DNA from 2 places in the Mesorhizobium sp. Primo-A genome. Region 1 is predicted to be linked to the other one. Evidence: predicted binding sites of a transcription regulator. Region 1 holds the regulator's gene; the other holds the start of a gene.
The links. Region 1 encodes LexA, which represses DNA repair genes until DNA is damaged. Its sites were predicted from a motif close to TGTTCNNNNTGTGTTCNG; they were not measured.
Positions count from the first base shown of each region.

Region 2: the regulator LexA is predicted to act here: its motif matches at 1,809-1,826, upstream of EOC83_RS25845 (PA0069 family radical SAM protein).

Region 1 covers NZ_RZTG01000003.1:179,040-187,029, reverse strand. Annotated here, with positions in the region: gene gltA (citrate synthase) at 1-1,145, opposite strand, end outside; gene gltX (glutamate--tRNA ligase) at 1,330-2,754, opposite strand; gene EOC83_RS06320 (ComEC/Rec2 family competence protein) at 2,857-5,319, shown strand; gene lexA (transcriptional repressor LexA) at 5,313-6,053, opposite strand; gene kynU (kynureninase) at 6,464-7,711, opposite strand; gene kynA (tryptophan 2,3-dioxygenase) at 7,790-7,990, opposite strand, start outside.
Region 2 covers NZ_RZTG01000015.1:32,247-40,236, forward strand. Annotated here, with positions in the region: gene moaB (molybdenum cofactor biosynthesis protein B) at 1-88, shown strand, start outside; gene EOC83_RS25835 (hypothetical protein) at 109-1,083, opposite strand; gene EOC83_RS25840 (glycosyltransferase) at 1,227-1,751, opposite strand; gene EOC83_RS25845 (PA0069 family radical SAM protein) at 1,901-3,055, shown strand; gene EOC83_RS25850 (ribonuclease HII) at 3,208-3,909, shown strand; gene EOC83_RS25855 (F0F1 ATP synthase subunit B) at 4,185-4,676, opposite strand; gene EOC83_RS25860 (F0F1 ATP synthase subunit B) at 4,687-5,286, opposite strand; gene EOC83_RS25865 (F0F1 ATP synthase subunit C) at 5,350-5,574, opposite strand; gene EOC83_RS25870 (F0F1 ATP synthase subunit A) at 5,660-6,418, opposite strand; gene EOC83_RS25875 (AtpZ/AtpI family protein) at 6,478-6,885, opposite strand; gene EOC83_RS25880 (cell wall hydrolase) at 7,140-7,990, opposite strand, start outside.

The DNA of each region.
Region 1 (7,990 bases):
GTAATGCCGGAATAGAAGTCGACATTCGGGTAGAGCTTCTTCTCGATGAAATAGGAATCGGTCAGCGCGATCTTTTCCAGCTCCATGGCGATGTCGAGCAGCGGATCGTCCTTGATGCCGAGCTCGCCCAGAACCTCATGTGCCGTCTTCTGCATGATCTTGGCGCGCGGATCGTAGTTCTTGTAGACGCGGTGGCCGAAGCCCATCAAGCGGAACGGGTCGTCCTTGTCCTTGGCGCGGGCGATGAATTCCGGGATGTGATCGACATGGCCGATCTCGCCAAGCATGTTGAGCGCCGCTTCATTGGCGCCGCCATGCGCGGGTCCCCACAGGCAGGCTATGCCGGCGGCGATGCACGCAAACGGGTTGGCGCCCGACGAGCCGGCGAGGCGAACGGTCGAGGTCGAGGCATTCTGCTCGTGGTCGGCGTGCAGGATGAAGATGCGTTCCATGGCGCGCGCCAGCACCGGATTGATCTTGTATTCCTCGCAAGGCACGGCAAAGCACATATGCAGGAAGTTGGCGGCAAAGTTCAGCTCGTTCTTCGGGTAAATGAAGGGCTGGCCGATGTGGTATTTGTAGGCCATCGCCGCGATCGTCGGCATCTTGGCGATCAGCCGCATGGAGGCAACCATGCGCTGGTAGGGGTCGGAAATGTCGGTGGAGTCGTGATAAAAGGCCGACAGCGCGCCGACCACGCCGCACATCACCGCCATCGGATGCGCGTCGCGGCGGAAGCCGGTGAAAAAGCGCGACATCTGCTCATGCACCATGGTGTGGCGCGTCACGCGGTAATCGAAATCGTCCTTCTGCGCCTTGGTCGGCAATTCACCGTAGAGCAGGAGATAGCAGACCTCGAGGAAGTCGCCATGTTCGGCCAACTGGTCGATCGGATAGCCGCGGTGCAACAGGATGCCGGCGTCGCCGTCGATGAAGGTGATTTCGGACTCGCAGCTTGCCGTCGAGGTGAAGCCGGGATCGTAGGTGAAAGCGCCGGTGGTTGAGTAGAGCGAGGCGATGTCGATCACATCAGGCCCGACCGAACCGCTTCGCACCTTGAATTCATGGGTCTTGCCGGCGAATTCAAGCGTTGCGGTGGCCTCTTGGGTCTTGCCCAAATCCAGTTTTTTCGCAGCTTCGGTCATTGCAAACTCCTTCTTGTTTCCTCATGCCGGCAAAGGCAAATTTCGCAGAGCGACACGTCGAAAATCACCGCAATGCGCGTATTCGCCACCGCATTTCAGGAGGTGCGTGCCAGATTGGGCCAAGGCCTAATGTTGCACTGCGAAACCCGCCTTTCAATGCCAATCTTCTTGGGCCAGTTTGCTCCTAATCGATTTGATCTGAGATGCGCGCCAGGCTTTCCTCGCGGCCGAGCACGGCGAGCACATCGAACACGCCCGGCGAGGTGCTTTTGCCGGTCAAAGCGGCGCGCAAAGGCTGGGCCACCGCGCCGAGCTTGTGGCTGCCGGCCGCCGCCACCTCGCGGATCGCCGCCTCCGCCGAGACGGCTGTCCAGTCACCCGCAAGCCCGTTCAAAGCTTCGTGAGCACTGCGCAGGATCTTGCGGGCATCGTCGGTGAGCAGAAGGGCCGCCTTGTCGTCGATCGGCAGCGGTCGCGTGGCAAACAGGAAGGCCGCGCCGTCGACGAGCTCCACCAGCGTCTTGGCGCGCTCCTTCAGGCCCGGAAGCGCTGCCAGCAACTGCGCCTTGGTGCTGTCGTTCAGGCGTGCGGCGATCGCCGGGCCACCTTCGAGGTAGGGCAGGGTGGCGATGAAGATGTCGAACAGTTCGGCATCGCTCATGCGACGCATATGTGCGCCGTTGATTGCCTCCAGCTTGGCGAAGTCGAAGCGCGCCGCGCCCTTGTTGACGTCGCCGATGTCGAACCAGGAAATCATGTCCTTGATCGACATGATCTCGTCGTCGCCATGGCTCCAGCCGAGACGCGCCAGGTAGTTGAGCAGCGCCTCCGGCAGGTAGCCCATGGCGCGATAAGCCTCGACGCCAAGCGCGCCGTGCCGCTTCGATAGCTTGGCGCCATCGGCGCCGTGGATCAGCGGGATATGCGACATGGACGGCACGTCCCAGCCCATGGCGTTGTAGATGACGGTCTGGCGGGCGGCGTTGGTCAGATGGTCGTCGCCGCGGATGATGTGGGTGACGGCCATGTCATGATCGTCGACGACGACGGCATGCATGTAAGTGGGATTGCCGTCGGAACGCAGGATGATGAAGTCATCGAGATCCTTGTTAGGAAAGCGCACGTCGCCCTGGACCCGGTCATGGACGACGGTCTCGCCTTCGGTCGGCGCCTTGATGCGGATGGCGCCCTTGGCACCTGCGGGTGCCTCTGAGGGGTCGCGGTCGCGCCAGCGGCCATCGTAGCGGGGTGGCAGCCCCTTGGCTCTGGCGGCCTCGCGCATGGCCTCCAGTTCGGCTGGCGTGGCGTAGCAATAATAGGCCTTGCCGATGCGCACGAGCTCCTCGGCCACCTCGCGGTGGCGGGGCGCACGCTCGAACTGCGACACCGGCTCGCCGTCCCAGCTCAGGCCAAGCCAGGAAAGCCCGTCGAGGATGGCAGCCGTCGCGGCTTCATTGGAGCGTTCGCGATCGGTGTCCTCGATGCGCAGCAGCATCGTGCCGCCGGTGTGCTTTGCATACAGCCAGTTGAACAGCGCCGTGCGCGCGCCGCCTATGTGCAAATAGCCGGTGGGCGAGGGGGCAAAACGGGTGACGACCTTGTCGGACATGGAACTCTCGGAAACCATCTGAAGCGGGGTGCGGTCGCGCGGACTTTCGCGCTTTGCGCGTTCATGTAGCATAGGGTGTCGAGGGCGCAAGGGGCAGACCCGATGGCTGGACGAGGCTGGGGCTCGGATCAGGGCGAGGACGCTGCCATTGGCGTCAGCGAACGGTCCCTGTTTGCGCCTCTGCCAGCCTCATTGCCGCCGCCGTCGCCCCTCGTGCCGGATTCCGGCAAGCTGCCCTTGCAAACGGGTATCGCCGCCTCTGTTCCTGTTGCCGGAACCGGCAGGATCGTGCGCGTGCGCCGGCAGATCGGCCTGATATCACTGCCACGCCTGCGCCACAGCGTGAACATGGCGGCGAGCCTGGAACTCGACCGGGGCGTGGCCTTCCTGCTGGTACCGGTCTGCCTTGCGATCGGAGCGATCGGCTATTTTTCGCTGACGGCTGAACCCGACTTTGCGAGACCTGTCGCGGTTGTCATCCTGACGGGGATCTGTGCGCTGGTCTCGCGCTCATGGCCAAAGACCCATCTGTGTTTCATGGCGGCACTTTTGTGCGCCCTAGGGCTGCTTGCTGCCAAGGTCGAGACGTGGCGTGCGGGCACACAAATGTTGGGCTCGGAAATCTCGACGCAGGTGACCGGCCGCGTCGTCTCGCTCGACCGTATGGAAACTGGCCGTATCCGGCTGACCATCGACGTAACATCGACCGCAAGACCGAAACTGCGCTATGCGCCGGAACGGGTACGGCTTTCGGCACGCAAGATCCCGGCTGACGTGACCGCAGGCTCTCTCATCACTGGATATGCCAAGCTTTTGCCGCCGACCGGGCCGGTGCGACCGGACAGCTATGATTTCTCCTTCGACAGCTATTTTGCCGGCATTGGCGGCAGCGGGTTCTTTCTCGGCAATCCCAAGCTTGTCGTCAGCGATGATGGCGACATGCCGCTGTCGGCCCGAATTTCCTCCAGCGTGGAAAATGCCCGTGAAGGCATCGCCGACCATATCAGGGCGAGCGTCGGCGGCGCCGAAGGCGAGATCGCCGCGGCGCTGATCGTCGGCGTGCGCGCCGGCATTCCCGACGACATCAATGAGGCGATGCGACGTACCGGCATCTACCACATCATCTCCATTTCGGGACTGCATATGGCTCTGGTCGCCGGCACCATCATGGGGTTGCTGCGCGGCGCCTTCGCCTTGTTTCCCGATTTTTCCGCGCGTCGCCCGGTCAAGAAGTATGCCGCTGCCGCCGCACTGTTCTCGATCGCAGCCTACCTCGTCATCTCAGGTATCGTCGTCGCCGCCGAACGCAGCTTCATCATGCTGGCAGTGATGCTGATTGCAGTTCTGTTCGATCGAGCAGCACTCACCATGCGCAATCTGGCGATCTCGGCGATCGCCGTCATCGTGGTGTCGCCGCATGAGGTGGTCGGCCCGAGTTTTCAGATGTCGTTCGCCGCGACCGCGGCTCTGGTCGGCGCCTATGCCGGCTGGGCGGATCACCGCGCGGGAAAAGCAAGAACGCCGCCGCCGAAGCGATCCTTGCCCGGGTTCCTGACACGAAAATTCCTGCTGGCGGCAATCGGTCTGGCCATGACCTCGATCATCGCCGGCAGCGCCACGACGCTGTTTGCCATCTGGCATTTTCAGCGTGTGTCGCCGCTCAGCCTGTTCGCCAATCTCGCGGTTATGCCGATCGTCACCGTCGTCATGTTCCTGGCCGTCGCCAGCGCGCTGCTGATGCCTTTCGGATTGGATTGGCCAGGTCTCTACCTGATGGGCAAGGGCCTGACGATGATGATCGCCATATCGGGCTGGATCTCCGAGCGTTCGCCTGTCGATGGGGTCGGGCTGATTTCGCAACAGTCGGTCCTGCTGGTGGCCATTGCCCTGGTCATCGCGACGATGGCGACGACATGGCTGCGGCTCGCGGCTCTGCCATTCGCGTTGGCAGGCTTGCTGACCGTCTCGGATACGCGCACGCCCGATGTGCTGATCTCGGAAGACGCCCGGCTGGTGGCGTTGCCGATCGGTGGCGGTGAGCTTGCCGTCAGCCGGCAACGGCCGAACGAATTCACCGTCGACAACTGGAAACGCGCGCTGACATCGGAAACCATCGTCGTTCCGGAAGTGTTCGACAACAGCGATGGGCAATTCGACGTCGCGGATGCCGTTGAGCTACCGCCGGGATCGCCGTTCTATTGCTCCTCAGGCGTTTGCGTGGCCAGGCACATGTCCGGTGCGATCATTGCCTATGTCGAGGACCGCAAGGACACCTGGAAAGCCTGCGGCTTCGCCGAACTGATCGTCGTCAACGACGCCACCGCCTATGACGCCTGTCACAACCCGCTGGTTCTCGTCATCACCAAGCGGCAACTGGCTCGCAAAGGCAGTGCCGCGGTCTTCTTCGATCGCCAATCGGCGACCACGCCGGCGACGATCAGCTTCGCGGTGGACAGCCCATATCGGCCCTGGCACACGCAACGCAGATACTCTCGCGAGGCGAGGGGGCTGGCACCCTTCAAGAAACCCGAGAAGCCAGTGGTCAACCCACAGCCGTCTCAGTAGCGACGGATCAGGCCGACGAGCTTGCCTTGCACCTTGACCCTGTCCGGCCCGAAAATCCGTGTCTCATAGGCTGGATTGGCGGCTTCGAGGGCAATCGAGGCGCCCTTGCGGCGGAACCGCTTCAGCGTCGCTTCCTCTTCATCGACCAGCGCCACGATGATCTCGCCGGGGCTGGCCGTGTCGGCGTTACGGATGATAACGGTGTCGCCGTCGAAGATGCCGGCCTCGATCATCGAATCGCCCTTGACCTCCAGCGCATAGTGCGCGCCGCCCATGATCATGTCCGGCGGCACCGAAATCGAATGCGTCTGATGCTGGATGGCATCGATCGGCACGCCGGCGGCGATGCGACCCATGACCGGGATCGAAACGGCAGAGACCGCATCGTCGTCATTGCCGGGCGAAGGCATCCGCGAAGGCGCCGGCTTGATCTGCCGGCCAAGAGCACCACCCTGACCAAGACTGCCCTGGATGACGCTTGGCGAAAACTTCTTTGCCGCATTGAGGCCTGGCGCGATGGAGTCCGGCAGCCGCAGCACTTCCAGCGCGCGGGCCCGATTGGGCAGCCGGCGGATAAAGCCGCGCTCCTCAAGGGCCGTGATCAGCCGATGAATCCCGGATTTGGAGGCAAGGTCGAGCGCCTCCTTCATCTCGTCGAAGGATGGCGGAATGCCGCTCTCCTTCAGGCGTTCATGGATGAACATCAGCAGTTCATGTTGCTTGCGTGTCAGCATGGCGGCCCCCAGGTTCCCTGAAACCAGAATCGAAAAACAAACCCAGAACAAACACTATCTGTTCCAGTTGTGTTCTGCAACCGTTTAAAGTTTAATGAATTTGTTAAGGCTGCTGAAATTATTTGGCGCTTGCCAGCGGGTTACGATCGACGGGCGCCACCTTCGGCAATGCGCCTGCTCACATTGAAATTGTTATGGTTAATGACCTGTGGCTTATCCCCTACCAAAGCTTGGCATTATCTGTCGATCGACCTCGACAAGGGGCGATTGCAACCTTCGGGACGTTCGTTGGCCGTGAACGAAACGGAGCCAAAACGCCAACGTCAGTTGGGCATTTTGGCTGGAAATTCAGCTCTCCGTCATTTGCCAGGCAGTGAGGGCAGCGACGGCGGATCGCCGGGATCGGTGCGTCAGGTAACGGCTTCCTTGACGGCGAAACGCTGGTCCTTCCATGCTCCCGTGCGCAGAATGTCTTCCAGAACCTCAACCGCCAGCCACACATCCTTGTAGCTGACATAGAGCGGCGTGAAGCCGAAACGGATGGTCGACGGTGCGCGGAAGTCACCGATCACCCCGCGCTCGATCAGCGCCCGCATGATTTGATAGCCGTGGTCGTGAAGGAACGACACCTGGCTGCCGCGCCTGGTCGCGTCGCGGGTGGTCTCCAGCGTGAGACCGTAGGCGCCGCACTTGGCTTCGACGAGCTGGATGAACAGTTCTGTCTGCGCGACGCTCTTCTTTCGCAATGCCGCCATGTCGACGTCGCTCCAGATGGCAAGCGCGCCTTTGAGCGCCCGCATCGACAGGACCGGTTGCGTACCGCACAGAAAACGGCGGATGCCGGTGCCGGCAACATAACCCCGTTCGAAGGCAAAGGGCCGCGCATGGCCCCACCAGCCGCTGAGCGGCTGGCTGATATCGCCGTGGTGGCGCTGCGCGGCATAGATGAAGGCCGGCGCGCCCGGACCGCCGTTGAGGTACTTGTACGTGCAGCCGACAGCGAAATCGGCATTTGCCTGATCGAGCTCGACGGGCAGGGCGCCGGCGGTGTGGCAGAGATCCCAGACGATCAGCGCTCCGGCCGTATGAGCCCTGCGCGTCAGCGCCGCCATGTCGCGCAGTTCACCCGATTTGTAATTGACGTGGTTGACCAGCACCACCGCGACGTTTTCGTCGATCAGATCTTCGATGGTCGGCGCGTCGACGCCCGCGAGGCGCAGCAGGACGCCATCCCGGGTCGAGGCCACGCCTTCGGCGATGTACAGGTCGGTGGGAAAACTGTCACCTTCGGCGACGATGGCTGACCGGCCGGGCCGCATCTCCATCGCTGCGTGCAGCACCTTGTAGATGTTGGTCGATGTCGTGTCGCAGACAACGGTCTGGCCGGCCGCGGCTCCTATCAGGCGTCCGAGTTGGTCGCCGAGTTCGATCGGCATCTCGAACCATCCGGCCGTGTTCCAGGCTCGGATAAGATCTCGGGCCCATTCCTGCGTCGCCGCCTGCTGCAGCTCGCCGAAAACGGCATGAGATGCTGCCCCCAGTGAATTGCCGTCGAGATAGATCACCCCCTCCGGCAGAATGAAACGGTCGCGCATGGCCCGCAGCGGATCCGTGGCATCCATCGCTTCGACTGCGGCGAGATCAGGAATTCCACTCATGGTCAGTCCCCGGTTGTTCGCGAAGGGGTTTCCGCCACAGAGCGTCCCTTCGGTGAGCCTGTTCTCATTTCGATGATGTCAGAGCCGGGTGCGGACCGTCCACAGCTCCGGAAACAGCACGACCTCGAGCATTTTCTTCAGATACGAAGCGCCCGACGTGCCGCCGGTGCCGCGCTTCAGACCGATGATGCGCTCCACCGTGGTGACGTGGTTGAAGCGCCAGCGGCGGAAATAATCCTCGAAGTCGACCAGCTTCTCGGCCAGTTCGTAGAACATCCA
Region 2 (7,990 bases), on a different contig from region 1:
GCTCGACTACCGGCATATGCCGTGCAACTTCGTCGAGATCATGCCGCGCCTGGACGAGCATTTGCGGCGCGGCAAATCAGCTCCGTAAAGCCGAGGCAAGCGTCGCTCTCAGCGGATGACCGGCTCGCCATGAAACCGCCGGCGCGACGGCGGCGAGACGCCGAAGCCGACTTCCATCATCAGTCGGGGCGTGCGTGCCGGCACGGTGCCCATATGGAAGCCAAAAGGGTCCTCGACGAAACCGAGACCGGCCTCGCCGGTCAGCGTCACCGGGCTCTGCTCGCCATAGACATCCAGGACCTGTTGCGCGGGGTGGCCAACCAGAAGCGTGAGCTGGTGCTTGAGGCTGCGGCGCTTGTGGCTGCCCCTGACATAGACATGCGGACCGGTGTCGGCGTCGACCGGCTTGAGGTAGAAGAAGAATTTCAGCATGCGCCAATCATCGAGGTCGAAATGATACTTGCCGAGCGAGGCGAGGTTCTTGTCGGCATCCGAAGCGGCACCGGTTAGAAAACTCCACCAGACGCGCGTCGTGATCAGTTTTGCCTGGCCGCCGAGATAGTGCGCGGCAATATCCAGAAGCAGCGGATCGCGCTGGATGGCAAGCGCCGCCGGGCAGTCGAGGATGCGCTCGAAAAAATGCCCGCTGAGCAGCGAGCGGCCAAGGCGTTTCTCGGCCTCGGCATGTTCCCCCGGCATGAATTCGAGACGGCGGTCGAAATTGCCGAAGCAAGGCGTGCGCCCGGCGAAGTCGGCGATCTCTTCATGGATATCAGGCGGCAGGACCAAGCCTGAGAACAGCCCGTCGGAGCGCAACGCATCGACGACCGCTCCCCGTTCGACACCGGCAAACATCGTATCCCCGGCATTGGCGACCGGGCGGGCGCGTTTTGCGCCCAGCCAATGCATGCGGCGTCCAGGCATTGTGCGCGCCAGCACGAACATCGGCAGCCAGGCGGGGTTTTCGCGCAGGTCCTTGAGATAGGTCGGAATGCGCACCGCGATGCGTCGCAACAGACTGCCGTCGCGCGCAATAGCCTCGAGACTGGCCGCGCCGGATGTGTCGGGGGTTGAAAGCTTCATTGGGTCCTCGGCTATGAGAGCACCACCGATGCCGCATCGGTGCTCGCCACTCGGCATGTCCCAAACCCAATTCCCGCTTGAACGGACGCTAACCCCGCGTCAGATTTTGTGCAATGCACAATGGCCTGAGCAGCTGCAAAAAATCATGTCGAGGAGCGGCGTTCCTGCTTGGCGGGCGCCATCCAGATCTCGGCGTCGAGCCGCTTCGTTGCGAGGCCGCGGGCGATGGCCTCAGCACTGCCGGCACTCTTGGCCGCGGCCGCCGCCTGACGCTTGCTGATCAGCAATCCGTCGGCCAGGGCGCGGTTTCCCGAAAAGACCCGTGCCAGGAATGGCGTGCGGCTGGCCCGCGTGCGCGAAAACCGTGCGGCCATGGTCTGCCTGGCCGTATGCGCGACAACCTCATCGATCCAGCCCTCCACCAACCGCGCGCCCGGTTCCAGGAGCAGCAACCAGTCCCCCTTGGCCTGGCGGATGCCGGCAGCGACACCGCCGGTCACGTACTGACAGCCGGCATGCTCGGCCACACGATGCGTCTGGTCGGCGGAGCCTGTGTCGCAGACGATGACTTCACGCACCACGCCTTCGACCGCGCCGCCAATCAGCGAGGCGAGCGTGCGGGCGAGGCCCTCCTCGTCATTGCGGGTTTCGATGAGAACACTGAGCATCCTTAGCCGAATAGCGGAAAGCGCCGCACAGCGCCAGTTTTGCATCGCACCATAGAAAGTTCTTGCTTTGTTCTCATCGATGAAATAGGAATAATTTCATGAACAGAGCGATTCGACACAACACGGACAGTCCCTGGGAGCGGGCGAAAATGGAACAGATCGTGCGCGCCGACATTGCAGCTTTCGGAGCAGGAAGAGCCGAGATGGCCAATGCGATGGTCGAGCAGAGCGGCATGCGTGTCCGCCCGGACCGCAACCGCGGCAGGTCGGCCGGCATCAACCCGTCCGGCCGATTCGAGCCAGTCAGCCGGCACGTGTTCGACGATGGCTGGAATTCGCTGGAAGAACTGCCCCCCTTCAAGACCGAAGTGCAGGTCGAGAAGCCGCGCACCATCATCACCCGCAACGAATCGCCCGACATTTCCTTCGACCGTTCCATCAACCCTTATCGCGGCTGCGAGCATGGCTGCGTCTATTGCTTTGCCCGCCCGACGCACGCGTTCATGGGCCTGTCGCCGGGTCTGGATTTCGAATCGAAGCTGTTCGCCAAACCTGATGCGGCGCGCTTGCTCGACAAGGAGCTTTCGAAGGACAGCTATCAGCCGCGCACCATCGCCATCGGCACCAACACCGACCCCTACCAGCCGATCGAGAAGCAATACCGGATCATGCGCGAAATCCTCGAAGTGCTGGAAGCGCGCGGCCATCCGGTCGGCATCGTGACAAAGTCCGCCCTGGTGACGCGCGATATCGATATCCTGTCGCGCATGGCCGAACGAGGGCTCGCCAAGGTGGCGCTGTCGGTGACGACGCTCGACCGCATGCTGGCGCGCACCATGGAGCCGCGCGCGTCGACGCCGACCAAGCGGCTGGAAGCGATCCGGCAGCTTTCGGATGCCGGCATTCCGGCGTCGGTCATGGTGGCTCCGATCATTCCGGGCCTGACTGATCCGGAGATGGAACGCATCCTCGATTCGGCACGTGCGGCCGGCGCGCGCGAGGCGGGTTATGTGATCCTGCGGCTGCCGCTGGAGGTCAGCCCGATCTTCAAGGACTGGCTGCTGCGCCATTATCCCGACCGTTACCGCCATGTGATGTCGCTTGTCCGCTCCATGCGTGACGGCAAAGACTACGATTCGGAATGGGGCAAGCGCATGAAGGGCGCCGGTCCCTATGCCTGGCAGATCGGCCGGCGCTTCGAGATCACAGCCAAGCGGCTTGGTCTCAATGCCGAACGGCGCACGCTGCGGACCGATCAGTTCGTTGCCGCCGGGAAAGACCAGGTGCAACTGACGCTGCTTTGAAGAGACAATTCGTCGCGATGGATTGATCCGTCGCGCACCAAGAATCCCGTCCGGCCTGCCCCGGCCTGCAGACGGTGCCCTCCCGGTCCGGCGCCCCACCCGACCCGGAGGGACTTGCGGAGAATCGGAGCCGATGCGAACCTCGCCGCAACATGGCTCGCGCGCGTTCTGATTCTCCGCCTCTCTTTGAGATCATCGAGAAGCCCGACTTCTCCTTCGAGACGAAGGCGATGGCGGAGGGCCTGTGGCCGGTCGCCGGGATGGACGAGGCAGGCCGCGGCCCCCTGGCCGGGCCGGTGGTCGCCGCAGCGGTGGTGCTCGATCCCGCCAACATTCCCGACGGCCTCGACGATTCCAAACGCCTCAGCCATTTACAGCGTGAGGCCCTGTTCCTGCGCATTCTCGGCTCCGCACAGGCGGTCTCGATGGCCTCCATCAGCGCCGAGGGCATCGACGGCAGCAACATCCTCAAGGCAAGCCTGGAAGCCATGCGGCGCGCGCTGGTAGGGCTGTCGGTCCGGCCGAAGCTTGCGCTTGCCGATGGACGCGACGTGCCGCCGGGACTGCCTTGTGAAGGGCGCGCGCTGATCAAGGGCGACCAGCGTTCGCAGTCGATCGCCGCCGCCTCGATCGTCGCCAAGGTGATGCGCGACCGCATGATGTGCGGCTGCGGCAACCATCACGACCGCTACGGGTTCGAAGTCCATATGGGCTACGCCACGGTTCGTCATCGCACCGCGATCGAAGCGCATGGCCCGGTGGCGCGGCTGCACCGCGTGTCGTTTGCGCCATTCCGGCTGGGTGGGGCCGAGGTGGACGTGGTGGAAGAAGAGAGCTTCGCCGGGCTGGATTGAGCGACGACGACGACAAGCCAATCTCCCCCCTTGTGGGGGAGATGTCCGGTAGGACAGAGGGGGGCGCTGTCCCGCCGGCCTCTCAATCGATTGCAGTTATGCCCTCAGGCTTGTCCCGATAGACCTTAGGACAACAAAGGTTAGCGTTCCTTCACGCCCCCCTCTGCCCTGCCGGGCATCTCCCCCACGAGGGGGGAGATTGGCAGCTTCAGCGCCGCAACAAAAAAGCCGCCGGGTTGCCCGGGCGGCTTTCGATGACTGGCTAGACGAACCGCCTAATTCAGCTTCGACTTCACGTCCGCGAGCGAAGCCTTGAACAGATCTGCACCGGCCTTGGCGTCGATCTTGCCGGCAAGCAGCGCGCGTGCTGCCTCGACGGCGATGTCGACGGCGCTGGCGCGCACTTCGCTGATGGCATCACGCTCGGCCTGACCGATCTTCTGTTCGGCAAGCGCGGTGCGCCTGACGACATAGTCCTCGGTCTTCTTATGCGCGTCGGCGGCAAGCATGTCGGCTTCGCGCTTGGCGGCAGCGACGATGTCGGCGGCCTCCTGCTCGGCTTCCTTGCGCTTGCGCTGGTACTGGCCGAGCAGCTGCTGGGCCTCCTCGCGCAGCCGGCGCGCTTCGTCCAGTTCATTGCTGATCCTGGCGGCACGGGCGTCGAGCGCCTTGGCGATCATGCCAGGCACCTTGATGTAGACGGCAACGCCGAGGAAGATGATCAGGGCTATCGTGGCCCAGAGCGTCGCGAGAGATGTGTAATCCATGATGCGCTCCTCACCGGGCCACGGATTTGACCGCGGCCGCGATCTCGGCCTTGCTGGCCTTGCCGCCAACCAGAGCCTCGACGATCGCCGAAGCGGTGTCCTCGGCGATGCTGCCGACTTCCTTCATGGCATTGGCCTTGATGGAAGAAATGCGGGCTTCGGCTTCGCCAAGCTTCGCGTCGAGCGCAGCCTCGACCTTCTTGCGAGCGGTGTCGGCCTCGGCCTTGGCAGCGTCGTTGGCCTGCTGGCCGATCGCGTTGGCCTTGGTCTTGGCTTCCGCCAGTTCCTGCTCGTAGGCAGCAACGGCGGCGTCGGCCTCGCCCTTCAACCTGGCCGCCTGGTCGAGGTCCTGCGTGATGCGATCGTTGCGGACATCGATGATGCCGCCGACGCGCGGCATCACCACCCGCTTCAGGAAGAGATAGAACAGCCCGAAGGTGATCGCCAGCCACAGAAGCTGCGACGGGAACGTCGCCGGATCGAATGGCGGAAACGTGCCATGCGCTTCAGCAGGCACGCTGGTGCCGGAATGCGTGTCGCCTTCCGTCGCAGCGTGGCTGGTATCGGCTGATGGCGCGGACTCTTGCGCAAAGGCAGATGTCACGAACATGGACTATCCCCGAAATTCAGGCCCGCCGCTTGCGCGGCCGGCCTGTCCAATCTTCCCGAGTGCTCAGCCGAACAGGGCCAGAAGCGCGATGAGAAGCGAGAAGATGCCCAGAGCTTCGGTCACGGCAAAGCCGAAGATCAGACGGCCGAACTGGCCATCGGCGGCCGACGGGTTGCGCAGTGCGCCCGCCAGGTAGCTGCCGAAGATGTTGCCGAGGCCAATGCCCGCGCCACCCATGCCCAGGCAAGCGATGCCGGCGCCGATGTACTTTGCTGCTTCTGCGTCCATTTGTTCAACTCCTTTGGATCTAAAATTCCGTTGCGATTCCATCCGGCGCCAATGTTGGAAATCTTTGGGCCGGAAACTTTTGGACCTAGTGCCCTGGATGCAGGGCGTCGTTGAGATACATGCAGGTCAACACGGCAAAGACGTAGGCCTGCAGGAAGGCGACCAGCAGTTCCAGTGCCGTCAGCGCCACCGCCATCGCCAGAGGCAGGATCGAGCCGGCGACGCCAACCGCGCCGAGCGCGCTCAGGCTGACGACGAAGCCGGAGAACACCTTCAGCGTGATGTGGCCGGCGAGCATGTTGGCGAACAGACGAACCGAGAGGCTGACCGGGCGCGACACGAAGGAGATTACTTCGATCAGCACCACGAGAGGCAGCAGGAAGACCGGCACGCCGTGCGGCACGAACAGTTTCAGGAAGCCAAGACCATGCTTCATGAAGCCGTAGACGACCACGGTTGCGATCACCAGCACGGCAAGGCCGAAGGTGACGATAATGTGGCTGGTGACGGTGAAGAAATAGGGGAACAGGCCAAGCAGATTGGCGACGAGCACGAACATGAACAGCGAGAACACGAGAGGGAAGAACTTCATGCCCTGCGTGCCGGCGGCGTCGCGCAACATGTTGCCGACAAACTCGTACGCCATCTCGGAGACCGACTGAAGCCGCCCGGGAACCAGGCTGCGGCTCGACGTCGTGAGAAACAGGAATCCAGCCGCGACGATCACGGTTGCGACCATGAACAGCGCCGAATTGGTGAAAGACAGGTCATAGCCGCCGATGTCGATCGGAATCAGCTTGTTGATATGGAACTGGTGGATCGGATCGACCTTGTCAGCTGCCACGTTCAAACCCCGTCAATGCCGCGTACGGCCTCGTTACCATTACCGCACATGGTGCGCGGTCATTTCTTGTCGTCTTGGCCACGGCGCGATTTATCGCCCTGTCCAAATTCTGCCACGACGCCGGCGGAACGCATCACATTGAGCACTCCGGCGCCAAAACCAAGCAGCAGAAACACGATCAGACCCCATGGCGATGTCCCCGCCAGACGGTCGATGACCCAGCCGATGCCGGCACCCACCACCACCCCGGCGATAAACTCGCTGGAGAGTTTGAGCGCCTGACCATAACCGGCCACACTGCCCGCTTTCGCGTCGTCTTTCCCCTCGAGCCGGCCCGGCCGCCTTGTCGCAAGCGAAGCTTCAAGGTCACGGCGGCGGCGCTCAAGATCGTCGTCGCGGATGTCGGGTTCATGCTGATTGCCGCGGCCGGTTTCTCCGGTTCCGTCTGGCCCATTCTTGTCGGCCATCGCAACCCCCCTGCCCGGTCAGACCGTCACCGTCCGTCCGCTTCTAAAGTCGCCGGCAACATAGTTAGAGGGTTTGCGCCCGTCAAGCCACGGGCGGAAGTTCATTGCCATGTATTTTAGGCAATAAAATCAATGAATTACGAAGGTGCGACATCGTGCCCGCCAGGATGACGAGGATGCATGGCGCGAATCCCCCGCGCAATGGCTCTTTGATCGGCTGCGCGCCACATCAAGGATCAGCGGCTGCTCCGCACTCAGCTCCAGCCGCCGCCATAGGTCCGATAGAAGATATGCAGGCCGATCTTGGTCATCTTCTGCATCGTGCGCGCCCAGCCGGGGTGGACATATTGGGCATAGTAGTGGGTCGACGATCCGACTTCCGGAATGAAGATCTTGCCGGCGGTGACGGCCATGGCGATCTCCTGGGCGGTCTTGTAGGCGGCTGGGCTATCGATGCGCTTCTTCCTGCCGTCGCAGGCGAAGGAGAACTGGCAACGGTTGAACCAGCTGTCGTTCTGGTAGACGACGCCGCAGATCGAATTCGGATAGGTCGGATTGCGGACGCGGTTGAGGATGACCTGAGCGACAGCGGCTTGGCCGCGCACGGATTCGCTCCTCGCCTCGAAATAGATTCCGTTGGCAAGGCATGCCTGCTCCTTCTTGGAGAAGACACTCGCCGGCAGCGGGTTCTGGATCCACGAATGATCGCCCTTGGCCATCGGCGGAATGAAGCGGCCCTCATTGGGCTGCTCGTCCTGAAGCAGGGCCTCGAAGGGCGATGCCTTGGCATAGTCCGGCTCGGATTGCGCATAGGCGGTGGCCAGCACATCCGGATGGTCGTTGTTGACCAGCGCCGCCAGCATGGCCGGCACGCCGGGATCCGGCTTCTTGTCCTCGCGCGCATGGAATGCCGCGGCGATCTGGATTTCCTTGCCTTTGATCTGCGGCTTGGCGAAAGCCATTTTCAGGCCGCTGTCCATGCTGGGTCGCAGCAAGGAGGAGGTGCGCTCGAAGATCGAGCCGGCGTTGAAGTTCTTCGGGGGTGCGACGGGAGACATCTGGACGATGCGCCCTTTCTTCTCGGCGCGCACGACGCGGTCCTCAT